One region of the Bradyrhizobium sp. 22 genome, then DNA from elsewhere that is predicted to be linked to it. Evidence: riboswitches for the same ligand, from Rfam matches in the RefSeq annotation. Region 1 holds a riboswitch; the other holds the start of a gene.
What was found. Region 1 has a riboswitch for cobalamin ahead of K410_RS0114565 (energy-coupling factor ABC transporter permease). Riboswitches for the same ligand answer to the same signal wherever they lie in the genome.

Region 1 (7,689 bases):
CACGCTGAAATCGCGCGTGCCGTGGCGCGGCTTGTCGACGACGATGCCCGTCATCGCCTCGCTCGCCAGCGTGCCGGCATCGACCACCTCCAGGCGCGAGCCAAGCTCGCGCGCCAGCACCGAGATCGCAGCCCCGCCGGAGGCGAAATTCGCCATCATGGCGATGGTGACCGCTTGCGGATAGGCCGAGACGCCCTGCGCGACGATGCCGTGATCGCCCGCGAAGACGATGATCGGCACGCGCGCCGCGCGCGGCTGCTCGGTCGCTTGCAAACCGGCGAGCTCGATCGCGAGCTGCTCGAGCCGGCCGAGCGCGCCGGTCGGCTTCGTCAGCTGCGCCTGACGCGCGATCGCCGCCTCGCGATGAAGCGCGGAGATCGCGGGGCAGTTCCGGGTGACCCATTCGGGGAGCATGCTGCCTCGCTTAACGCCTGCGCTTGAGAATATAGCTGTCCATGATCCAGCCATGCCGCGCGCGCGCCTGTTGCCGTGCCGCGACGATGCGCGGGCCGGTTTCGGCGAGGGCGCCGGACATGATGATCTGATCGGGCATGCCGAGATAGGCGCCCCAATAGATGTGAATCCCTGCCGGATCCAACGATTCGAATGCGGTGCCGCCGTCGAGCATCACCACCACGGTGTCGACGCCTTGCGGCCAGCCGCCTTCGCGCAGGCGTCGCCCGGTCGTGACCAGGAACGGCTCGCCGATATCGTTCAGCGGCAGCGCATGGGCCGCGCACAGCGCCTGGATCGACGTGATGCCGGGCACGACCTCGATTCTGGGCAAGGGAGCGAGCCGCCGCGCGATGCGCAGCGAGGAATCATACAGCGAAGGATCGCCCCAGATCAGCAGCGCGACCTTGCCGCCGCTTCCGAGATGATCTGCGATCGCCTGCGACCAGGTCACGGCGACCGCATCGTGCCAGTCGTCCACGCCCTTGCGGTAATCCGCCTCGGCAGCATCGCGCACGGGAAGATCGAACTCGGCGATGGCTGTCGTGTCGCTGGTGAGCACATCCGCGCAGATCGTCCGCCTGAGATCGGCGAGATCGGATTTCGCCGCTCCCTTGCGCGGGATCAGGATGAGGTCGGCGGCGTTGATGGCCTGAACGGCGGCGCGCGTGAGCTGGCCGGGATCGCCGCAACCGATGCCGATCAGGGAAAGCGTGAGCATCGCGCGTCGGGGCGGCCATGACGGCCGCCCCTTGTCTCAGTCAAGCTGCGTTGTGCAGGCGCGGAGTGACGAGGCCGGGCGCGGTGACGCCGCGCAGCGACTTCGCCGCCGCCAGCACGGCGAGATCGGCCAGCGGCTCGATCACGATCACCAGCGCATAGGAGGCGGCGAACGTCGCGATGCTGGCGAGATTGCTCATCGCAAAGCCGGAGCCATAGAGCGCCCAGAACGCCACCCAGGCGATCACGCCAGCCTGATAGGTCGTCGAAAGCGCCAGCGCCTGGCCGTACTTCAAATCGACATAGGCGGTGTTGCGGGCGATGATCCGCGAGGCGATGGCCTGGATCGCGAACAGCGGCACCAGCAGCGTGGTGACGTTCATGCCGTATTGCGGCAGGTCGACCGGCTCCAGCAGCACGCCCTGCAGCAGCAGGCCGAACGCGAGGCCGAAGGCCGCGGGCGCGGCACCGAACAGCAGGAACAAGGTCGAGCCGAGGATGAAGTGCACCTCGGAGACGCCGACCGGGAAGTGCGGCAGGATCTCGAAGAAGATGAAGACGAGGATCGTGGTGGCGAGCGTCCGGCCTGCGAACGAGCCGAGGCCCTGCTCGCGCACGGTTTCGGCTGCAAGCTTCAAGGCAACGCCGCCTGCGGCGATGCCGGTTGCGTAACTCAGCACGAGCTTGGCGCCCGTCACTAGACCGGGTTCGATATGCATGGCTCAGATCCTTCCTGCCGTCACACCCGACGGCCTTGGCCTCAAAACGTGCAGGGCCGGTCTCCTGGCTCGCGGTTCACTGGGTTCTCCGGCCTTCCCGAACCTTGCGGCCCAGTGGCTGATCGAAGTCCCTCACCGCTTACAGTCGCGGGGGCGGCTGGGGTTTTGGGCGCCGCGACTTGGTCCGCCCATCCCCATTCCCGATTATGCTCCGGCGCTTTGCGCCGCGTAGAGCACCTTGCCGCTCCTGTGTGCCCCTTTCGCCGAGCCGGCGTCAAGGGGCGAGGCGCGGCCGGGGCGATCACGACGGATAATCCCCGGCCAGCGCGCCGAACAGGATCACGGCGGCGGTCGAAGGAGCACCGCCGCGGGCAAGCTGCTCGGCCAGCTCGGCAATCGTGGTGCGGACCAGCCGCTCGTCGGACCGGCCGAGGGATTCGGCGACCAGCGCCGGGGTCTCCGCGGCGAGGCCGTGCGCGATCAATTTTGCGGTAAGCGCCGGAAAGGTGCGCCGGCCCATATAGACCACGGTTGTCGCCTCGGGATCGGCCAGCGCCGCCCAGTTCAGATTCGGCGGCAGCTCGCCGGTGACGTCGGCGCCGGTGATGAACTGCACCCGGCGCGAGGTGTGACGCCGGGTCAGGGGAATGCCGGCCTGCGCGGCGGCGACGCAGGCCGAGGTGACGCCGGGCACGATCTCATAGCCGATGCCGGCCTCGCGCAGCGTCTCGATCTCCTCCTCGAGCCGGCCGAAAATGCCGGCATCGCCGGACTTCAGCCGCACCACGCGCGCCCCTGTTGCGGCATAGTCGACCAGCAGGCGGTTGACGTGATGCTGCTTGGTCGAGGGCCGCCTTGCGCGTTTGCCGACCGCGACCAGATTGGCGCCCGGCCGGGCGAGATCGAGGATTGCGCCCGAGGCGAGATCGTCATAGAGCACGACGTCGGCCTCGCGCAGCCGCGCGGCGCCCTTGAGCGTGAGCAGCTCGGGATCGCCGGGCCCGGCGGAGACGAAGGAAACGAACCCGCTCACCGGTCCTCCGCGATCAGATGAAAGAAGGTGCCGCTGACATGGCCGCGCTGCGAGCCGGTCTCGGCGATGACGGCGCCGGTGGCATCATGCACGACCGCCAGCGGCGTGTCAGGCTGGGCGAGAATTGTCGAATAGTGGAACTCGTGGCCGCGCAGACGCGCACTGGCGCGATATCCCGGCATCGGCGCGGCGAGCGCCGCGAGGCGATAGCCCAGATGCATGCGGCGTTTGGCAAAGCTGGTCTCGAGGCCGAGCAGGCCCGTCATCTCATGGCGGACACCGTCCGCGTCGGTCAACCCGGCCCCCAGCACCATGTAACCCCCGCATTCGCCATGCACGGGCCGCGTCTCGGCGAAGGCACGCAGGCCGCCGCGAAAGCGCACATTGGACGCGATCCTGCCGGCATGAAGCTCGGGATAGCCTCCCGGCAGCCAGCACACATCAGCGCTTGCGTTCGGCGTCTCATCGGCCAGCGGCGAGAACGGCACGATCTCGGCGCCCGCCGCGCGCCAGGCTTCCAGCATATGCGGATAGACGAAGGAGAATGCGGCATCACGCGCCAGCGCAATGCGCTGTCCCGGCGGCGCCACATTCAGGCCGCTCGCCGCCGCTTGCGGCGACCAGGCCGCGGCCGCGCGCAGCACCGCATCGAGATCGACATGCTCGGCGACGAAGCGCGCGGCCTCGTCGATCAGCTTGCCGATCTCCGCCTGCTCCTCCGCCTGCACCAGGCCGAGATGCCGCTTCGGCAGGCTGATCTCGGCATGGCGCGGCAGCGCGCCGAACACGGCGATGCCGGCATCGTTGAGCGCGCGACGCACCAGATCCTCGTGGCGCGGGCTGGCGACGCGATTGAGCACGACGCCGGCAAGTCTGACGCCGGGACGATAATCACGCAGGCCCGCGGCGATTGCGGCGGCGGTCTGGGCCTGGCCCGAGGGATCGATCACCAGCAGCACCGGCCAGCCCAGCATCTCCGCGATGTCGGCGGTGGCCCCGGTGCCGCAGACGCCGCGCGCGGCGACGCCATCGAACAGGCCCATCGAGCCCTCGGCGAGCGCGATATCGGCATCCGTGCCGCGGCTAACGAGATGTGCGATCGTCCCGCGATCCATCGCCCAGCTGTCAACGTTGACGGAGGCGCGTCCCGTAGCGGCGGCGTGAAAGGCGGGATCGATGTAATCCGGCCCGCTCTTGAAGCACTGCACGTTCAGCCCGCGATGGCGCCAGGCCCGCGCGAGCGCCAGCGTCAGCGTGGTCTTGCCGACGCCGGAGGCCGGTGCGGAGATGACGAGGCCTGCCGGCATCACGACGCCTCCGGAAAGCGCGGCTCGGCTCCGACCGGCCGATAGCGGCGGTCGTAGTCGGCCGCATAGAGACGGCTCTCGTCGAAATCCGCAGCGCCAAGCGTCTTGCCGACCAGGATCAGCGCAGTGCGCTCCATCTCCGTGCCGATTGTGGCATCGAGCGTCGCCAGCGTCGCGCGCACGATGCGCTGATCCGGCCAGCTCGCGCGCCAGACGATCGCGACCGGGCAATCGCCGCCATAATGCGGCGTGAGCTCGGCCACGAACTGATCGAGCAGGTGGATCGACAGATGGATCGCGAGCACCGCGCCGGTTGCGGCGAACGCGGCCAGCTTCTCGCCGTCAGGCATCGCACTGGCGCGGCCCGGTGTGCGCGTCAACACCACCGTCTGGGCAAGACCCGGCAGCGTGAGCTCGGCTTCCAGCGCTGCCGCAGCGGCGGAGAAGGACGGCACACCTGGCGTGACCGTAAAGGGAATGCCGAGCGCGCTCAGGCGGCGGAGTTGCTCGCCCATCGCGGACCAGATCGAGAGATCGCCGGAATGCAGCCGCGCGACGTCCTTGCCGTCTGCATGCGCGGCGGCCATCTCCGCGATGATGTCGTCGAGCGACAGCGGCGCCGTGTTGACGATACGCGCGCCGGGCGGGCAATGCGCCAGAACGCCCTCGGGCACGAGTGAGCCCGCATAGAGACAGACCGGACAGGCCGCGATCAGGTCACGACCACGCAAGGTCAGCAGATCAGGTGCGCCCGGCCCGGCGCCGATGAAATGCACCGTCATGCGCCGTCTCCTTCCGCGATCGCGGCGGTTGCGGTGCGATCCTGCGAAATCACGCGCGTCGCAATCAACCGGGCCCGAGGACCAGCCGCCGCGAGCGCCGCGGCTTCTGCGACCGACCCGGTCCCGAACTTCTCCATCACGAGATGTGACTGGGTCGGCGTTGCGATACCGGTCAACATGTCAACCGGAACAGCCTTGATCGGCACACCGCACTCGCGTGCGAGCTGCTGCAGCGCCTCCGCATCGGCCTTGTCGCTGACCGTTGCCACCGCGTCGAGGCCTTCGAGGCTACCCACCGCCACAAGCGCCTCCCGCAGCGAGGCCAGCGTCACATTACTCTTAAATCCGAGTCCGGCGACTTTCATCGGGCCGTACTCCATTGCACCACCGGACGTGCCGTCTCCCAGGAGCGGTAGCGGCCAAGCGGCGCGGCATGCGCGATCTCGACTCGCATCAGCTCGCCGCCATGGCGCTGGTGCAGCTCGCCGAACAGCGCTTCGGTTTCCAGCGTGACGGAATGTGCGACCAGCCGCGCCCCCGGCGCAAGCCGCGACCAGATGGCGTCGAACATCGCCTCATTGAGCCCGCCACCGATAAACACGGAATCCGGCGCTTTCAGCCCTGCGAGAGCCTCGGGCGCCCTCCCCGTGATGACAGTGATCTTGTGAGCCAGCCCAAACGCTTCCGCATTGCTGCGGATGTTGGCCGCGCGGTCCTCACGCGCCTCGACGGCGATTGCCGTCCCGCCACACAGCGCCCATTCAACTGAAATCGAGCCCGAGCCGGCGCCGATGTCCCACAACGTGCTGCCTGCGAAGGGCCACAGCGCCGAGAGCGCCAGCGCGCGCACAGGACGCTTGGTGATCTGGCCGTCGTGAGCGAAGAGAGCGTCCGGCAGGCCCGAGCTGCGAGACAGGCCGCCGGCCCCCCTCGCCTCCAGCGCGACAGCAACGAGCTTTCCCGGGACAACCGTTGGACAGCTCTCAGCGCGATGCTCGCGAATACTTTCATGCGGTCCGCCGAGCGCAGCAAGGGTCCAGAATGCGGAGGCGCCCCATCCGCGCTCCGTCAACCATCTCGCGAGATCACTTGCCGCGTTCTCATCGCGCACCAGGCAGATGATGCGTGCCCCCCGCGCCAGATGCGGCACAAGACGCTCGAACGGTGCCGCATGGAGACCGAGGCAAACAGTCGTTTCGAGGCGCCAGCCTAGCCGCGCCGCAGCCAGCGAGAACGTCGACGGCGCCGAATGCGCGATCCACTCACCCGCCTCAAGCCTCTCCGCAAGGCTTGCGCCGGCGCCATACCAAAAAGGATCGCCGGAGGCGAGCACCACCGTCGGCCGGCCGCGGCATCCCAGCACGATTTCTGCATCAAATGGCACCGGCCAAAGGCGGCCACGCGCCGTCACGCCCGCAAGCGCAAGGTGCCGCCCACCGCCGAACACGGTTTCGGCCTCATCGAGCGCCTTTCGGCTTGCCTCGGACAGGCCGGCAAGGCCATCTTCGCCGATACCGATGATGGTCAGCCAGGGATCAGACACGATGCGCGCCCTCATACTGGGCGGAACGGCCGATGCGAGCCTGCTCGCCGCGGAGATCGCGCGCGCCGGGCTTGACGCCGTTTATTCCTATGGCGGCCGCACCCGCGCACCGGCGGACCAGCCGCTGCCAACCCGCATCGGCGGCTTCGGCGGCGTGAGCGGCCTTGCCGGCTACCTCCGTTGTCAGGGAATCACCCACGTCATCGACGCAACGCATCCGTTCGCTGCCGAGATGAGCCGTCATGCGGTCGAAGCGTGCGCGCAAACCTGTACGCCGCTGATCGCGCTGGAGCGCGCGCCTTGGACCAGGGCCTCCGGCGACAAATGGACCGAGGTTGCAGATGTCACCGCCGCCGTCGCCGCGCTGCCGGAGGCGCCCGCAAACGTGTTCCTCGCTATCGGCCGCCAGCATATCGCGCCGTTTGCAACGAAACCGCAGCACAGCTACACGCTGCGCTTCGTCGATCCGCCCGAAGCGCCCCTGCCCTTCACGGCCGACGTGATCGTCTCGCGTGGACCGTTCACACTTGATTGCGAGCTCGATATGCTGCGCAAGCGCGGCACCGCCTGGATCGTCGCCCGCAATTCCGGCGGCGACGGCGCACGCGCCAAGATCGACGCGGCCCGCACGCTCGGCCTTCCCGTGATCATGATCTCGCGACCGGCGCTGCCCGAACGGCGGCGGGTCGAGAGCGTCACTGCCGTGATGCAATGGCTCGGTCATTCGACCCGCCTCGGCGCATAGACCCAGCGGCCGACGCAGCGTGTCTGCGAATTGCCGACGATCACCAGCGTGCGCATGTCGGCCATTTCCGGCGTCGCTTCATTCAGCGTCACGATCTCGATCTTCTCATCAACCGCGCTGATCGCGCGCGCGAAAATCACGACGCGTTCGCCGCAGCCCGCGTCCTTCAGCACCGCAAGCGCGCGGCCAAATCCTTCCGGCCGGCTTGCCGAGCGCGGATTGTACATCGCAATCGCAAAATCGGCTTCGGCCGCGAGACGCAAGCGCTTCTCGATCACGGCCCAGGGCTTGAGATTGTCGGACAGGTTGACGGCGCAGAAATCGTGGCCGAGCGGTGCGCCGGCACGGGCGGCGGCGGCCAGCATCGCGGTGATGCCGGGCAGCACA
Region 2 (7,689 bases), 740 kb from region 1:
GCGACTGCAGGTTCGCATCATGGCCCCCTAACGCAAGCCGCGTTATCTGCAGCATCGGGGCTGACTTCACGAAGGAGACGTCAATATGGGTTCCCCGGCGCCTGAACTCAGCAATCTGTGGCTCGCGCGCGCCTTCAACGCGCAAGATGTCGACGCTGCAGCGGCCCTCTATCATCCGGAAGCTTCGATCGTGCAGGTCGACGCGGTGCACGGAGGAACCAAGATCGCGCGCGGCGCGGACGCGATCCGGGCCACCATGGCGTCCTATATCGCCCTCAAGCCCCACATGGACGTCGTGACCCACCACACGACCATCTCGGGCGATTTCGCGATGACGCGTTCGCAATGGCTCATTACTGGCCAGGCGGAGGACGGGAGGCCGATCGAGGTGCATCATCACGGGATGGAGGTTCACCGTAGGGGCGACGACGGCACGTGGTATTTCTTTCTGGATCACCCATTCGGCGCGGATCCGTCCTGGGCGGTCCCTCGTCCGCCTGAGACGGATTGACAGGACACACGAGAAAAGGCGTTCAATCCACCGGCATTGCCGTGGCGCTGGCGTCCTTCGTCACGACGCGTTCGTCGCTCTTGCCGGCGACCATGCTGCTATCCTCGAACCGCGCGCGATAGACCAGCACGTTCTCGATCACGCGCTGGACGTAGTTGCGCGTCTCCGACAGCGGGATGCGCTCGACCCAGTCCACCGGGTCGACCTTGGGATCCCGGGGGTCGCCGCGCGCCTGCACCCAATCGCGCACGCGGCCGCGGCCGGCATTGTAGCCGGCGAAGGTCATGATCTGATTGCCGCGATATTCCGAGAACAGCGCGCTGAGCTCGGCGGCGCCCATCTGCGTGTTGTAGACGGGATCGGAGACCATCCTGTCCCAATCGTAAGTCAGGCCGAAGCGCTTCGCGGTGTCGCGTCCCGCTACCGGCGTCACCTGCATCAGCCCGACCGCGTTGGCATGCGACTTGTCGCGCTGCTCGAACGAGCTCTCGGTGCGCGCCACCGAATAGATCACGCTGGTCTCGATCGCGGGCGCGACCTGCTTGTGCTCGGGGATACCGATGGTGGGAAAGGCGTAATGGTCGAGCGCGAGCCCGCGCGCCAGCGCCGTCTTGCCGACCTCCAGCATCACGCGGGCATCGTTGCGACGCCGGGCGAGCTCGCCCAGCGCTTCGAGCGCGGCGACGTCGGTGCTCTCCTTGGCAAAGTCCTCGGCGTAATAGAACACCAGGTCGCGCTCGCCGATGCCGTAGAGCATGTCGGCGGCGCGCACGCGCTCGTCCGCGGGTGGCGTATCTGCCGCGGCCAGGACATGCGAGGGCGCTCGCAGCTCGACGCGGTCGAGGCCGAGCTTGGCGCGCGCCAGCTGACCGTAATAGGCGGTCGGATAGCGCGAGGCCGCCCGATAGCTCATGCGCGCATCGGCCATGGCACCCATCGCCTCGGCGGCGCGGCCGCGCCAATAATGGGCGCGCGACAGCGCGATCGGATTGGCCGAGCCCTCGTCGACGGCCACGAAGTGCACCATCGCCGTCCTGGGATCGTCGAGAAAGCGCAACGCGATCCAGCCGCACATGAAATGATAGTCGACGCGATAGACTTCCTTGTCCGGCACCGCGGCCGAGCGCACCACGTCATAGGCGGTTTTGAACTTGCCCTGGTCGAGCAGCTTGCGCGCAAGCATGCGCCGCTCGCGCCACCAGGCGTCGGTATCCTGCGCCGCCATGGTCTCGGGCGCGGCGGCCAGGATCACCTCGGCGGCATCGTCGATGCGATCGTTCTGGAGGTGCCATTGGGCGCGGCAGAGCACATAGCCGAGATCGCGCCGCGCTTCGCCCGGCACGTCCTCGAGATAATCCTTGGCCTTGCTCGACTTGCCGGTCACGGCGGCGCAGGCCTTGACGATCGCGAGCGCGTCCTCCCCGAGCCGTTTCGCAGCGCGCCGCGCAGCCGCGTAGTCCTTGGCACCGAGCCGCTTGTCCATGCGGGCGCGATGATCGTCCGCGGTGAGGAGGTCTCCGAACGCGTCGTAGGAATCCTGCTCGCTGCGTTCGGACAATTCGTCCGCGCGCCAGGCCTCGCGCACCAGCTGCGCGGCCCGGTCGGTCTCGCCTTCAGCGCGCAGCGCGCGGGCGAGCGCGAACTTGCCCTTGGCGCTGATCGGCCGGTCCATGGTGAATTTGTGCACGGTGGCAGCATCGCTCTTCTCCTGCCACAGCCGCGCCTCGGCACGGCGGCGCAGCAGCGTGCGGCTCGGCCAGTCCGGATTGGCGGCGAGGAACGCGGCGTAGCGCTTGAAATTCGCCGTGCTGTCGGAATGGCGCAGCATGAACCAGTCCGCGAGCTTCTGTCCGGCGGGATCGGCAATGCGCTCGCGCGCCGCGCTGGCATCCTCGCCCTTGCCCTTGCGCGTGAGGTCGATCACGTCCTTCAGCGCGGCGAGGTCGCCGGTCAGCGGCGGCAACGCCGGTTTGCTGGAAGGCTCGTCGATGGTCTTCGACTTGCGCTTGGCCTCGGCGTGCTTGCCGTGGCGCGACTTCGCCGCGGACTTCGCCGCGGCGTGACGCTGCTTGCCGGCTTTCGCCTCATGCGTCTTCTTCGGCGTGGAGGATTTGTGACTGCTTTTTGCCGCCAGCCCGGTGGGAACGAGAGCCAATGCGGCCACGGCAACGGCACACGCGAGCGAGCGTAGGCACTGGTTCATTCCATGGTCCCCCTGCGAAACCACCACAAACCAAGGTCCGCGACGACATGCGGCTTGAGAATCACGATACCGGATACGATGCCACGGCATCGTCCCGCATTCCTCACGCTGTCGCAACAATGCGGCGAAATACCGATGTGATGCGGGAACTCCGGGGAAATGAGGTGTTGGCTGTCCTTTAACCTTTATTAACGATCCGGACGTGCTCGACGGCGAGGACGGTTCAAGGCGCCTGAAGGAACCAGATTGCGCGTGTTCCCGCAGCTGGACTCGGTGTATGGAGTTCCCTCCCTGCATCCTTTTGGCCTTTGCCCGCACCTATGCCGATTTTCAACCAGTCGATCCGGCACAAGATCGTCGGCATCGCCCTCGGACTGATCGTCCTGATGCTGGTCACCTCGATCCTGTCGATGGTGATGTCGAGCCAGGTCGGCGTCCTCCTGGACGAGCTGACCAATCGCTACATCCCGGCCTACAGCCATCTGGCTCGCGCCAACATCCATTCGCTGGAGCGGGCGCTGGCGCTGCGGCGGGTGGTGATGACCAGGATGGAGGCGCCATCGGACGAGCAGGCCTATGCGGCGCGCCTTCGCGACTTCGAGGAATCCGACCGCAAGATCGAGGAGGACGCCGAGGCCGCACGCAAGCTCATCAACATGATCATCGACGACCCCAGGACCTATTCCGACAATGCCGCCCTGGGGCGGATCGATATCCGCATCGAGACCGCCGTCACCGAGCTGCGCCGCGACCTGAGCGAGGACCATGCGAAGCTGCTCAAGCAGGCCGACGCCAGGCAGATGACGGAGGCCCGCGGCACGCTGGAACACATCGACGTGGTGCGCGACCAGTTCAACCGGAAGGTCGATGCGATCCGCGCCGACATGCTGACGCAGGTCTTCTTCTCGACGACGCAGGTGATCGGCCGCCAGCATCAGGCGATCGTCGTCTCGGGCGTCGTGACGCTGCTCGCGGCGATCGTCGGCTTCGTCTTTGCGCTGATGGTGTCCAGCGGCATCACCCGCCCGGTGCGGCTGCTGCTCGCCGGAACCCGGGAGGTCGAGGCAGGCCGCTTCGACAAGACCATCACCGTCTCCACCCAGGACGAGATCGGCGAGCTCGCCGCGGCCTTCAACCGCATGACCGAGCAGCTCCGGCACAACGAGCGCATCCGCGAGACCTTCGGCCGCTACATCGATCCCAAGGTGGTGCAGGGGCTGATCGACCGGCCGGAGATCGCGATCGACGGCGAGCGCCGGGTCATGACCATCATGTTCTGCGACATGAGCGGCTTCACCTCGATGAGCGAGGGCATGACGCCGCGCGGCCTCGTCAAGGTGATGAACCACTATTTCACGGTGATGTCCGCACCCGTCAGGAACAATCGCGGCATCATCGACAAGTATATCGGCGATGCCATCATGTCCTATTGGGGGCCGCCCTTCATCGAGGACGGCGAGCAGGCGCTTCTTGCCGGCATCGCGGCGATCGAGATGGCCGATCAGGTGCCCGCGCTCCAGCGGCAGCTGCCCGACCTGCTCGGCATCCGCGCTATGCCCGCGCCGTGCGATTTGCGGATCGGCATCGCCACCGGCGAGGTGCTGACCGGCAGCATCGGCTCCGAGCTGATGATGAGCTTCACCGTGATGGGCGATGCCGTGAACCTGGCCTCGCGGCTGGAAGCGGTCAACAAGGTCTACGGCACCCGCATCCTGATCTCGCAGGCCACCGCCGAGGCGATCGGGACGCGGCTCGAGCTGCGCGAGATCGATCGTCTGGCGGTCGCCGGCCAGAGCGCGCCGCAGCCGATCTTCGAGGTGATGGCGAGGGCGGGCGGGCTCACCGATGCGCAAGCCAGCCTGCGCACGCACTATGCCGAGGCGCTTGCCGCCTATCGTATCAGGCGCTTCGATGCGGCGCGCGCTGCCTTCAACGCGGCCCTCGAAGCCGTTCCCGGTGACGGGCCCTCGCGCACGATGCTCGGCCGCATCGCGCAGCTCAAGGCGAGCCCGCCTGACGAGGCATGGGACGGCGCCTGGCGCCTCGACAGCAAATAGGGCCGCCGCACCGGAAAAATTGCTTCTGCTCGATAACGATGTTTGCCGTGACCTATTTCCCGGGCTTAGGTTGGATGTCCTTGAGGCGTTTGATGGGGACACGCCGATGCCAGAACTTCAGGACAGGCTGGAACGGTTTGAGACGCTCACCGCCGAATGCGAGCTGATCGCCAAGCTCGCCACCGATGGCAGCAAGCGCGAGTTCTATCTGAAGCTTTCGGAGCAGTACCGTCAGTTGGCGGTCGACATGCGGCAGGCGATCGCGACCGAGGCCGCGGCCTGAGGCCGGCTGCAATCCGTTCTTAAGGTTTGGCGCGCATCCTGATGGCATGCGGGCGTCGCTGATAGGTGATGCCCGTGGTGGGAAGGCCGGGGTTCGCTGCAATGCAGCGCGCACCGGAACGTCATTGTCGTGCTAGACAGGGCATCCCATGCGCCTCGTTGCCGTGATCATGTTCGCGCTCATGACGGCGGCCTGCGACCAGGAGCAGGACATCACCGGCTCGACGACGCCGGCCTGCCCCTTGCGGGCCTACAGCTACAATCCCCGCGACCTGAACCAGTGCGTCGCCGCCTGCAAAGCATGCGATCGCGGCACCACCGTCACCTGCTCGACCTCCTGCACCCTCAAGGGCGCGCGCTGAGCGCGTTGGCGGCCGCCTCCGGAGCTGCCTCTCGCAATTGGCGGTGCTTAGGCACCGGAACGATTCACTTGGGTTAATCATTGAAGAGGCGGCAGGACGTGGAGTCCGATGGAAATGGGTATGCTCGATCCCGGTCGATTTCTGGTGTCGTGCTCGCATTGCGAGGCCTGGCCGATGGCCGCCAATGTGAAGCGGTCGAGCTGGTCGGCGTCTCCGCATGAGGTCCGCTTTGTCTGCACGCGCTGCCGCCGCGAGGAAACCGCGATCGTCTCGGCCTCCGGCGAACTGACCCCGATCAAACGCATCGATGTTCCGCCGCGCGACGTCACGGCCGCCTGGGCCCTGGCGCAACGTCCGCGCGGACGGACCTGAGTGCCGCCCAACGGTCGATTGACACGCTGCCGGAGCGACACGTAAATGGCCGGCGACGGTTCTCCCCAGGGAGATCAAAAGGGAATGTGGTGCGGGACGTCCCAATGCCGGGATCTGTCCCAACGCCACGGCTGCCCCCGCAACTGTAAGCGGTGAATCTTTCGTCCTGTGCCACTGGGAACCTCGGTCCTGGGAAGGCGACGCAAGGTAACGACCCGCGAGCCAGGAGACCTGCCGTCAGCCGTGGTCACACGCGAAGATGTCGGTCGGGGAGTACAGACATTGGCTTCATCGGAGCAGTCCGCCGCTCTGCCGTGAAACCTCGTTCGCTGTGACGTGCCACTGACGTCATACCGAGGTGACAACAATGTCCCGTCTCGTTTCTGCCGCCCGGCGCCTCAGCGCCGGCCTGCTCGCATCCGTCTCGTTCCATTCGCTGGATCTGTCCTCCGCCTTCGCCCAGCAGGGGCTTGCCGAGCAATTGCCGCCGATCGAGGTGAGCAAGCCCGCCGATCAGAACCGCACGCGGGCGAGGGCGACAGGTGAGGGCGAGGCGACGCGGCCGCGGCGAGCCGCGAGCGTCGCGCCAGCAATCGACGGCACTGGCTCGTCCGGCTCGGGCTCGGAGGCTGTCGCCGGCGGCGGCGGTATCGTCGGAGCCGCCACGACCGTGATCACGGCCGCGGATATCGCGCATTCGCCGTCGCAGACGCTTGCCGAGATCATCGCCACGCAGGTGCCGGGGGCCCAGATCACGACGTTCTATGGCGGCCAGATCGGCGCCAAGACCAGCGTGGACCTGCGCGGCTTCGGCGCCTTTGCCACCGCCAACACGCTGGTGCTGGTCAACGGCCGGCGGCTCAACGACGTCGACATGGCGCAGGTGGACCTCTCCACCATCCCGCTCAATTCCATCGAGCGCATCGAGATCACGCGCGGCAATTCCGGCGCGGTGCTTTACGGCGACAACGCGGTCGGCGGCGTGATCAACATCGTCACCAGGACCGGCGCCGGCGGACCGCCCGTGACTGCGCGCATCGAGGCCGGATTCGGCTCGTTCAACACCAGGCTCGGCAACGTCTCGACCTCGCTCAATTCCGGTCCATGGTCGACCTCGTTCTACGGCAATGCCGTCAGGACCGACGGCTATCGCGACAACAATCGCTATTCCCAGCAGAACGGTGTCGGCAATCTCAACTACACCACGCCGGGCCTGAGCGCGTTTCTCACCATCACCGGCGATAATCAGGAGCTGCGGCTGCCGGGCGGCCGCACCGTCGATCCCTCGATCGGCCTCGACGAGCTCAGGACCAACCGCCGAGGCACCAGCACGCCCTTCAATGCCGCCAACCAGCAGGGCTTCAGCGCAACGGCCGGGTTCACCAAGACTTTGGTCAACGGCGTCGATCTCATCGTCGACGGCGGTGTGCGCGACAAGCAGCAGCAGAGTACGTTCTTCTCCAGCCCGACGCCGGTTCCGGCCTTCTTCACCTCGACTTATGTCGAGTCCCAACTGACGAACTGGTCGATTACGCCGCGGCTCAGCGTGAAGAGCCTGCTGCTCGGCCTGCCGTCGCAGCTCCTGACCGGCATCGATTATTACGATGCGAGCTTTGCGCAGAACCGCGGCGCCGGGCAGGGGCTCGCCGCCTGGCACAATTACGACCTCCGGCAGCAGACGGTCGCGGGTTATTTCCAGCACACATTGGGCGTGCTGCCCACGACCGACATCTCCTACGGCGCGCGGGTGCAGAACGTCCGTCTTGCGGCACGCGACAATTTCGACGCGGCGGCGCCGTTCAATGCCGATATCGGTGCGCTGCCGCTGACGAGCGACGAGACCCAATATGCGCTGCATCTCGGGGCCGAGCATCGTCTCAACGACGTGGTCTCGCTGTTCGC

Region 2: it holds a riboswitch for cobalamin, as region 1 does, so the genes downstream of both, K410_RS0118245 (TonB-dependent receptor) here and K410_RS0114565 (energy-coupling factor ABC transporter permease) in region 1, are expected to answer to the same signal.

What each region holds. Positions count from the first base shown of each region.
Region 1 is NZ_KI519399.1:2,815,169-2,822,857, reverse strand. Features, by position in the region: gene cobT (nicotinate-nucleotide--dimethylbenzimidazole phosphoribosyltransferase) at 1-414, opposite strand, end outside; gene cobF (precorrin-6A synthase (deacetylating)) at 425-1,174, opposite strand; gene K410_RS0114565 (energy-coupling factor ABC transporter permease) at 1,215-1,892, opposite strand; cobalamin riboswitch at 1,930-2,148, opposite strand; gene cobA (uroporphyrinogen-III C-methyltransferase) at 2,194-2,925, opposite strand; gene K410_RS0114555 (cobyrinic acid a,c-diamide synthase CobB) at 2,922-4,232, opposite strand; gene cobM (precorrin-4 C(11)-methyltransferase) at 4,232-5,014, opposite strand; gene K410_RS0114545 (cobalamin biosynthesis protein) at 5,011-5,379, opposite strand; gene K410_RS0114540 (bifunctional cobalt-precorrin-7 (C(5))-methyltransferase/cobalt-precorrin-6B (C(15))-methyltransferase) at 5,376-6,557, opposite strand; gene K410_RS0114535 (cobalt-precorrin-6A reductase) at 6,559-7,302, shown strand; gene cobJ (precorrin-3B C(17)-methyltransferase) at 7,278-7,689, opposite strand, start outside.
Region 2 is NZ_KI519399.1:3,557,364-3,565,052, forward strand. Features, by position in the region: gene K410_RS0118215 (YybH family protein) at 86-511, shown strand; gene K410_RS0118220 (lytic transglycosylase domain-containing protein) at 534-2,714, opposite strand; gene K410_RS0118225 (adenylate/guanylate cyclase domain-containing protein) at 3,035-4,771, shown strand; gene K410_RS40400 (hypothetical protein) at 4,878-5,054, shown strand; gene K410_RS0118235 (hypothetical protein) at 5,203-5,415, shown strand; gene K410_RS0118240 (hypothetical protein) at 5,524-5,787, shown strand; cobalamin riboswitch at 5,827-6,040, shown strand; gene K410_RS0118245 (TonB-dependent receptor) at 6,155-7,689, shown strand, end outside.